Regions from separate parts of the Williamsia sp. D3 genome, predicted to be linked through region 1. Evidence: riboswitches for the same ligand, from Rfam matches in the RefSeq annotation. Region 1 holds a riboswitch; the other holds the start of a gene.

Region 1 (4,897 bases):
ACGACGTGGCCCAAGTTGCGCAGCGCTCCCGTCATCGGGCTGTCGGTGTTCGCCCATGATCAGGACGCCGAGTGCAAGCAGCTCGCGGGCCGGGCCGATGCGCGATTCACCGGGCTGCGGGTGGAAACGACCGACGACGGGGCACTCTTCATCGGCGGAGCGGTGGCCCAGCTCTCGTGCACCATCTACAACGAGATACCGGCCGGCGATCACAGCCTGGTCCTGCTCAAGGTCGAGGCGTTGCGCGCCGACCCGTCGCAGGAGCCGCTCGTGTTCCACGCCAGTGCGTTCCGGGCGCTGGAAAGACGGGCGTAGCAACCACGACTTCGGCGCCCATCAGAAAACGACCGTAGTCAGTTTCCCCCGGGAATCCGACCTCGATCGGGCGATCACCGTAGGCTTGTACAGGTGACCGCCATCGCTCTGGGTATGCCAGCCGGCTTATCCGTCCGCCCGCCCGTCGGGACAGACGCCGTCATGCCCACCAGCGGTCCCATGGTGGACACCTTCGGGCGCGCTGTTCGCGACCTCCGCGTCTCGGTGACCGACCGCTGCAATCTGCGCTGTACCTACTGCATGCCCGCCGAAGGCCTCGACTGGCTCGATCGCGACGACGTACTGACAGCTGCCGAGATCATGCGGGCGGTCTCGGTGGGCGTGCGCGAACTCGGAGTACGAGCCGTCCGGTTCACCGGCGGCGAGCCACTGCTGCGCAAGGACCTCCCGGAGATCATCGAAGCGGTTGCCGCCCTCGACCCCCGACCCGAGATCGCGCTGACCACCAATGGACTGGGCCTGGCCCGGCAGGCGAAACGATTGGCAGCTGCCGGCCTGGACAGGGTGAATGTATCCCTGGACACCGTCGACGCCGCCAAGTTCGCTGCCATCACCCGTCGCGACCGCCTTCCCGACGTGTTGGCGGGCCTCGAGGCCGCGGCCGACGCGGGGTTGACCCCGGTGAAGGTCAATGCCGTGCTCGACACCGCCGGCGGCCTCGACGACGCCGCTGCGCTCCTGAAGATGTGCCTGGACAAGGGCTACCAACTGCGGATCATCGAGCAGATGCCGCTGGACGCCGAACACCACTGGTCACGCACCTCGATGATCACCGCCGACCAGATCCTCGCCCGCCTGCAGCAGGACTTCGACCTGCGGCCCGACGACGTGGCGCGTGGGTCGGCCCCGGCGGAACGCTGGATCGTGGAGGGTCATACCGGGCTCGACGGGAGGCCTGCCCGAGTCGGGGTCATCGCCTCAGTGACCCGCCCGTTCTGCGGCGATTGCGACCGGACCCGGCTCACCGCGGACGGACAGCTTCGCAATTGCCTGTTCGCCACCTCGGAGACGGACCTACGCAGTTTGCTGAAGTCAACTGACGCTACAGATCAGGAAATCGCACTGCGGTGGCGACAGTCCACGTGGGGCAAGCTCCCGGGCCATGGCGTCAACGAGCCAGGCTTCCTCCAGCCCGCACGGTCGATGTCGGCGATCGGGGGCTGACCATGCGTATCTGCGTCCGGTTCTTTGCCGCCGCCCAAGCAGCCGCGGGTGTCGAGCAAAGTGTGGTCGAACTCACTGACAAAGCCACTCTTGCGGATCTGGAAATCCAATTGGGTCAAAGCAATCCACAGTTGGCTGAAGTGCTCGAGAGATGCTCGTATCTGCATGAGTCCGTCGCCGTTCGGGACCGCTCACGGGTGCTCTCGAGTGGCGACACCGTCGACGTCCTGCCGCCGTTCGCGGGCGGTTGAGCGCATCTCACCCTGCGGAGCAGCGGGTCATTCGACCCACATCGGCGTCTCATTCCTTCGGATGATGCTGTGACGTTCCTCACATAACGGTTGGGTTACGGTACGGACACGGGACGACAGTCATACCGATGAGCAGCAGTAATGCCGAAACCGCCGAAAACGGGCCCGACGACACGTCGAAAAGGCCGTCGAAGAAGTTATGTGTAACCACTGATTAACCCGTACCGTCTGTCTCGGTCGACCTGATCGGCCAGACCGCAAGTGAATATTCCCGGCTCGCCGCGCCCAACCTCGTCCCGCGAACCGAGAAACTCCAAACGCATTTCAGGGACGAGGACGGGGGACCCACCATCTCCTGGAGATCACCGGGTTCCGAGAAATCGGAGCCCTTGGGGTGAAGCCCGCGCAAGCGGACCGAGCAACCTCTCGCTCGAACCCGACAGCTGACTTCGTAGGCGCGTGGAGAGAGGAAGTACAACTCATGTCCGGACGTCATCGTCAGCCGACCACCACTGGTCGCACCATCGCCAAGTTCGCCCTCACCTCTGCCGTCATCGGCGGCGGCGCCACCCTCGCCTTCGCAGGCGGCGGCAACGCCGGTGCAGCCACCGACGCCGAGTGGGACCAGGTCGCCTCGTGCGAGTCGGGTAACAACTGGGCCATCAACACCGGCAACGGCTACCAGGGTGGACTGCAGTTCAGCCCGAGCACCTGGACCGGCCACGGCGGCGGCGAGTTCGCCCCCTCCGCCGACCAGGCAACCCGTGAGCAGCAGATCGCTGTCGCCGAGCGTGTTCTCGCCAGCCAGGGACCCGGCGCATGGCCGACCTGCGGCACCGGCCTGAGTGGCGCCACCCCGCGCAACGCTCCCGCTGCGGCCCCGAGCCTCGAGATCCCCGCAGCCCCGGCTGCGCCCCAGGCTCCGGACCTCTCGGCTCAGACCGACGAGATCGCCAACGACCTGAAGTCCGTGTTCAACGATCCCACCGTCCACGCGCTGATCGATCAGGCCAACGCGGCCGGTGACCTCGACGCCGGAACGATCGCGTTCTACAACGAGTACCGGGACTTCCTGCCCCTCCCCTGATCCTCGGGGAGCCCAGACGAAGGGCCTCGCACGCGACCATGAGTCCGTGCGGGGCCCTTTTCCATGTTCCGATGTTGGTGGGTTCGGGCGAGCATTTGCCCACGTCGACCCCGCCCGAACCCACCAATTCTGGGCGGGTGGGGCACTCTGGTCAGGCGCAGCCAACCCATTCGTCGGTGCCGTCGGCGAAAACCTGGTGCTTCCACACCGGGAGTTGGGCCTTGACCTCGTCGACCAGCAGGGCGCAGGTGGCGAAAGCTGCCTGACGATGATCGGCCGCCACGGCCACCACCAGCGCCGCATCACCGATCGCCAACGGACCCACCCGGTGCGTCACAGCGACCGCACGTACGCCGTCGGCCCCGGCTGCGATCTCTGCCACGACCTTCTCTACGACCTCGCCGGCCGTCGGGTGCGCGCTGTAGTTCAGTGCGGTGACGTCGCGGCCGCCGTCGTGATTGCGTACCGCGCCGACAAAACTCACGATGGCCCCAGCTGTTCCGCCTGCCGCCTCCGCCGCGAGAGCCTCATGGTCGGAGGTGGACAGAGGCTCTTCGGTGACCACGGCACGGGCGACGATGGCAGCCATCAGTGGTCGCCTCCGTTGATCTGGTCCAGGGCGTGGGTGAGCACAGGTGCGAGAACTTCGAGGCCGTCACGGACACCGCCCGTGGAACCGGGCAGATTGACGATGAGGGTGCGGCCCGCGACACCGGCCGTGCCCCGCGACAGGACGGCCGTGGGAACTTTGGGCAACCCGCTGTTGCGGATGGCGTCGGCCAGACCGGGTATGTCGCGTTCGATGACCGCGGCGGTCTGTTCGGGGGTCTGATCGGTCGGGTTCAGACCGGTGCCACCGGTGGTGAGGACCAGAGCGGTCTCATCTCCGACTGCTGTTCGAAGTGCTGCGCCGACCTGGTCACCGTCGGGAACCACCACCGGGTCGTTCACCACGAACCCTCGGTCGCGCAACCATTCGACGATGATCGGCCCCGAGCGGTCGGCGTACACACCGCCGGCGGCGCGCGTCGACGCCACGACAACCACTGCAGTGCGGGGATCAGGAGTGCGGGGATCGGCCATCAGTGCCCACCGTCCCGGGTCCAGTGACCCTTCTTGCCGCCGGTCTTCTCCTGGAGGCAGATGTCGGTCATCTGCGCGCGCGGATCTACCGCCTTGACCATGTCGTGCAGGGTGAGTCCGGTCACCGCCACCGCAGTGAGGGCTTCCATCTCGACGCCGGTGCGGTCGGTGGTGACCGCGGTCGCGCGCACCTCGATGAAGTCGGTGCCGAGCTCGAAATCGACGCTCACGGTGCTGAGCGCGACCTGATGGCACAGCGGGATCAGCTCGGGTGTCTTCTTGGCGGCCATGATGCCGGCGATGCGGGCCGTTGCCAGCGCATCCCCTTTGGGCAACCCGCCCGTCGACAACAGCGAGATCACGTCGGCCGTGGTGCGAAAAACCCCGGTGGCCAGCGCTTTACGCGTGGTGACCGCCTTGCCGCCGACATCGACCATCTGCGCCGCCCCCGCCTCGTCGAGATGGCTGAGACGTCCTGGGCCGGGCCGGTCGGTCGGCGCGCTCACCGATCAGCGATTGACGGTGGTTCGCGGGTGAAGGTAAGGCAGGTCGTCGACCGGGAGCGGGAAGGTGACCTCACCGAACGGTGACAGAGCGCCGGAGACGTGCGCGGCGAACTCACTGACGGCGTGCTCACCCTCGGGAACCTCGGGCCAACCATTATCGACGTACTTCTTCTTTTCAGCCACGGGCGTCATTCTGCCATGAGTGGCCCGCATATCATCTACTGGATGAGCCCCGACCAGCCAATCAGTCTGGCCGACGAACTCGCCCGCCGCGACGACGACCAACTGCTCGATCTCCTGCAGTCCCGGCCGGATCTGGCCAGCCCTCCCCCACCCGGGGTCGAGGTGCTTGCGCAGCGCGCGATGTCGGCGGCCTCGATCAACCGATGTGGCGAAGACCTGGACCTGCTGGCGGTGGCGGTGCTCGAGACCATCGCGGCACTGGGTTCGCGATCCGAACAGGCCCGTGG
Region 2 (4,897 bases), on a different contig from region 1:
GAGTTGCAGCAGGTGGATCGGTGTCCGAGTCCGACGGCCTCACCAGCACTGTCGCGACGATGCCGACAACGGCCACCAGCACCACGGCGATCAGGACCCACAACCACTTCCGGCGCAGCGGATTCCGGCGCTCGGACGTGGCATCCGCTGCCGGTGCGGCGTCGAGGTCCTCGCGCTCTGGGGACTCGCGCTCGGAAGTCACTGGCGGTCCGGTGACTTCAGTATCGACGGGCCGAGTTGTACGGGCCGGCTCCGTCGATCGGAGCGACCTTGACCGGGACACCGAATGTCGAGGCGTGCACCACGTAGCCGTTACCGATGTACATGCCCACGTGGGTGGCGTCGGGGTAGTAGATGATCAGATCGCCGGGCCGCAGAGCATCTCGCTCCACCGGGGTGCCGCCCGCCAGTTGCGCCTGGCTGGACCGCGGCAGCATCTTCCCTGCTTGTTTGTACGCCCACACCATCAGCCCGGAACAATCGAATTGATCCGGCCCGGTGGCGCCCCACACGTAGGGATCGCCGATCCGGGTGAGCGCAGCACGAACAGCGATGACCTCGGGGGCCGTCCCGGCGGGCAACATCGAGGCGTCGAACTCGATCTTGGGCCCGGCCAGCGCAGCGAGCTGCTTGCCGGTCAACGACTCGTACATCGCCCTGATCTCGGTGGCCTTGAAGATTCGTTCACTCTGCTTGGCCTGCAGGTCTGCGCTGGTCTTCTCGGCGGCGGCGACTGCCTGCTCGGCCTTCGTCTTCGCGTCCTGCGCCACCTTTTGCGCTTCCAGCGCTTTGTCGTTGGCGATTTTGAACGTCTTCACGTCGGCAACGGTCTGACGCGAGATCATCTCGAGTCCGGACATCTGGTCGAGCAACGATTGCGGCGAGTCACTGACGAGGACGGCGTAGAGACGGTTGACCCGCGCGCCCCGGTAACTGGCGTTGACCAGTGCATCAACTGCGCCCTGCAGGCTCTCGGCCTGCTTCTCCTGCTCGGCAAGGGTGCGCTCGGCCGCCGACGCGGCCTCGTTCGCCGCCGTGACAGCGCCGCGCTGGTTGTTCAGTTCGATCGTGGTGTTGTGAATGGCCTCGGTGGCCTGCTCGGCCTCGCGGCCCAGCTGCGTGTATTCGGTGAGCATGTCATCCGGGCTCTGCGGTCCCGGCTCGGCCCCGGCCGGCGCACCTGCGCCCAGTGCAACCGCCAACGCCAACACCACAGCCGCGATCACGGTCTGCATGACGGCGGCATAACGCTTGCGCACCACGACGATGAAACTCCTCAACACTTCACGCGGGCCAACCCGAGCCCTTCTACCTCTGTGTGTACCGAACAGATCAGCTGCCCACTCGGTACGTCTTGTTCGACCGATCCCGCTGCACTGACCAACCCGGCCAGGCTACACAGGCCTTCCCCCCACCGAGCGCGGACGGCCAGACTGTCTGCAACCGGGTGTTCGGAAGCCATTGGGCGGGTGCCGCTCGAGTGCGGCCCCGCCCAATGGTCGTGTTCAGTTGTGCAGATCAGTAGCGACGGATGTCGACGATCGACTGGTCGTTGAGACCCATCCGACCGACGGGCACGCCCTCGGTCGAAGAGTGGACGACCTGGCCGCCACCGACGTAGATGCCTGCGTGGCCGCCACCGCTGTAGATCACGACATCGCCGGGCTGGATGTTCGCAGCGTCGACGTGAGTGCCACCGCCGAGCTGGCCGTAGCTGTCCCGGGGAATGGTCTGACCGGCCTGCTGGTGCGACCAGTAGACGAGACCCGAGCAGTCGAATGCGCTGGGGCCGGCTGCGCCGTAGACATACGGCGAACCGATCTTGCTCACTGCGGCATCAGCGGCGATCTGGCCTGCGGGCCGGACCGGCTGCGCTGCCTGCGGCAGGATGTTGGGGGATTTGAACTCATTGGGGATCTGGTTTTCGGCCAGGCCCGGGATCTCGAAGGTTCCGACACCGGGGACGGTGATCGGAGCAGCCATGGCCGGCGCTGCGGCCATTCCCATGGTGCCGAGAGTGATCGATCCGGCGATCAGTGCGCCCCGGGCGCTCTTGATGCCCCGGTTCGGCTGTTGCAAACGATGTTTCGCCACGAAGCGATGTCTCCTGTTTCTTCCCTATCCGCCTACCGGGTTAGCTGTCGGATTCGGGCCGGAAGATGGCCCTACCCGGTGAACCCAGAAGTCTGAAGACCTCAGGGTTCAATGGGATTCACCCCGGATGTGAACTCGCATTCGCATCAGTGGTTCCCCGGTTCACCAGGACGGTGATTGAGCGGCGACCCTACGATCCGCTCCGGTTGGAGTGGACGCTTTCGCAAGGTCTCAGAAAGGTTACGAAACCGTGATGGTCCGTGTCCACTAGGGGACCGACAGGAGACCGACCGGCGTGTCGGGTCATCCAGCTCGCAGATGACCGCCAGATCCGGGAACAAAAACCCTGTTACCTGCGTTGACTGCCACGTCCTGACCGTGACGGTCAGACTTGCCGATCATGCCCGCAGCATGGAACACCGCAATGGCGTCATCGATGCGCGCCTGGTGGTCAATAACGAATTCATCACAGCGAACTTCGTCGTTTGCGCTGTTGGGGACACCTACGGGACCCAGGAAAACGGTCATCATGCAGTCGTCGCAGGCGACCCGACGGCCTGGGCAGGTGTTGCAGTCTATGAGCATTGTGATCTCCGTCTCATTCGGTTTAGGGGGCCTTTTCTCAGGGTTCTCAGGGTTCTCCCTGACGTCCGGAGCCCTCTGATTCGACCCCGATGGCCGAACGCTAACTCCACGGTCTGACAAGCCATCTCGCACTGCGCCACCGCGGCGATGTCGGTGGATCGAACTAATGTTCGCGGTGTGAGTGTTGTTGGTGAGGCTGCTGGGACTCAGCTGTGTTTCGACGATCCCGTACTGGACCACCCCGACGACGTCCCGCTGCGGGAGACCACATTCGTGGTGGTGGACCTCGAGACCACCGGGGGCAGCCCGATGGGCGACCGGATCACCGAGATCGGCGCCGTGAAGGTCCGGGGCGGCGAGGTGCTGGGCGACTTCGCGACTCTCGTGGATCCACAGTGCGGCATCCCCCCACACATCGTTCGCCTCACCGGCATCACCGAAGCGATGGTCTACCAGGCCCCCACGATCGACCAGGTGCTCCCGGCCTTCCTCGAATTCGCCCGCGACTCGGTGATCGTGGCGCACAACGCCCGGTTCGACACCGGCTTCCTGCGCGCCGCTGCCACCGAGCTCGGCCACCCGTGGCCGTTCCGCCGGGTGCTGTGCACCGTGAAGCTGGCCCGTCGAGTTCTGACCAGAGACGAGGCACCGACTGTCAAACTCTCGGCTCTCGCCGACCTCTTCGCCGTCCAGACCCGCCCGACCCACCGAGCGCTCGACGACGCCCGCGCAACCGTCGAGGTGATGCACCGGCTCTTCGAACGGGTCGGCAATCTCGGCATCCACACCTTCGGCGACCTCCGCGACTTCCTGCCCGGGGTCTCCCGTGCCACGCGGAACAAGAGGGGCCTGGCAGACCACCTGCCGTCGGAACCCGGTGTCTATATGTTCCGGGGCCCCTCTGACGAGGTCTTGTACGTGGGCACCGCAACCGACCTGCGCAGGCGGGTCCGCAGCTATTTCACCGGTTCGGAGAACCGCACCCGGATACGCGAGATGGTCGAACTGGCGACGCGCGTCGACCACGTCCAGTGTGCCCACCGGATCGAGGCCGGGGTGCGCGAACTGCGCCTCCTCGGCGCCTACGCGCCGCCCTACAACCGCCGTTCGAAATTCCCGCATCTCGGCTGGTGGATATGCCTCACCGAGGAGGCGTTCCCGCGCTTGAAGATCAGCCGCAGCCCGACCGCGACCTCGTTCGGCCCCTTTCGTTCCCGCGCCATCGCCTATGACGTCGCAGACCTCATCGCCGACACATGCGGCCTGCGCACGTGCCGTACCGCACTACGGGCCACTGCACTTCATGTGTGCGAGGTGGGCCCGGGCGGGCGGCGCGTGGTCGGCGGCTGCCACGCGGCCACCACCGAACCACTTGCCGTCGAGGCATATCTCCCCCGAGCCCGAACCGTCGCCGAGCTGTTCAGTGGCCGAACCGACCTCCCTGTTCAGCTGGCTCTGGACAAACTCGAGTCGCTCGCCCGTGCCGAGCTCTTCGAGAACGCCGCGCGGTTGCGCGATCGCCTCGACCACCTCATCGCCCACCTGGAACGGTGTCAGAGGTTGGCTGCGCTGGCCCGCATCTCGGAAATGGTCGCCGCCGCACCCGATGGACGCGGCGGATGGGATCTGGCGGTGATCAGGCACGGCCGCCTCGCAAGCGCCGGGGTCGCCGCGCGGGGCGTTCCTCCGATGCCCGTGGTCGCCGCGCTCGCGGCCGGTGCGGAGACAGTGCTCCCCGAACCGGGACCGCTGTACGGCGCGCCCCACGAGGAAGTCGCGTTGGTGTACCGGTGGCTCACCGGACCAGGTGTGCGAATCGTCTGTGCCACCAGCGGGTTCAGCTTGCCGCGGCACGGTGGCGGCCGGCACGTCCACTGGCGCGACAAGGTGGGTACGGCGCGTCGCACCATCACACCCGAGGGCGACCTAGGCTGAGTCAATGATTACCGCCATCGTCTTGATCCAGACCGATGTCCATCAGATCCCGGAGACCGCCCAGGCTGTGGCCGACATCTCAGGCGTCACAGAGGTGTACTCGTGTGCCGGTGACGTCGACCTGATCGCGAAGATCCGAGTCCGGGACCACGCGGAGATCGCCGACGTCGTCACCGCCGCGATCAGTCGGCTGCCGGGTGTGAAGCACACCGCCACCCACATCGCCTTCAAGAGCTACTCCAGCGCCGACGTCGACGCCGGCTTCTCCATCGGCGAGTAGCGA

Evidence for each region. A riboswitch is a leader RNA that binds a small molecule or an ion and turns the genes downstream of it on or off. The one in region 1 is predicted to bind cyclic di-AMP.
Region 2: another riboswitch for cyclic di-AMP. It lies ahead of W823_RS31295 (C40 family peptidase); the one in region 1 lies ahead of W823_RS35570 (transglycosylase family protein).

What each region holds. Positions count from the first base shown of each region.
Region 1 covers NZ_AYTE01000006.1:17,335-22,231, forward strand. Annotated here, with positions in the region: gene W823_RS35555 (flavin reductase family protein) at 1-315, shown strand, start outside; gene moaA (GTP 3',8-cyclase MoaA) at 409-1,500, shown strand; gene W823_RS35565 (MoaD/ThiS family protein) at 1,503-1,751, shown strand; cyclic di-AMP (ydaO/yuaA leader) riboswitch at 2,053-2,225, shown strand; gene W823_RS35570 (transglycosylase family protein) at 2,233-2,838, shown strand; gene W823_RS35575 (molybdenum cofactor biosynthesis protein MoaE) at 2,990-3,427, opposite strand; gene W823_RS35580 (molybdenum cofactor biosynthesis protein B) at 3,427-3,921, opposite strand; gene moaC (cyclic pyranopterin monophosphate synthase MoaC) at 3,921-4,427, opposite strand; gene W823_RS35590 (hypothetical protein) at 4,431-4,619, opposite strand; gene W823_RS35595 (helicase-associated domain-containing protein) at 4,626-4,897, shown strand, end outside.
Region 2 covers NZ_AYTE01000001.1:26,357-31,253, forward strand. Annotated here, with positions in the region: gene W823_RS56145 (hypothetical protein) at 1-202, opposite strand, end outside; gene W823_RS31290 (C40 family peptidase) at 219-1,262, opposite strand; gene W823_RS31295 (C40 family peptidase) at 1,519-2,094, opposite strand; cyclic di-AMP (ydaO/yuaA leader) riboswitch at 2,109-2,288, opposite strand; gene W823_RS31300 (hypothetical protein) at 2,398-2,622, opposite strand; gene W823_RS31305 (DEDD exonuclease domain-containing protein) at 2,827-4,614, shown strand; gene W823_RS31310 (Lrp/AsnC family transcriptional regulator) at 4,619-4,894, shown strand.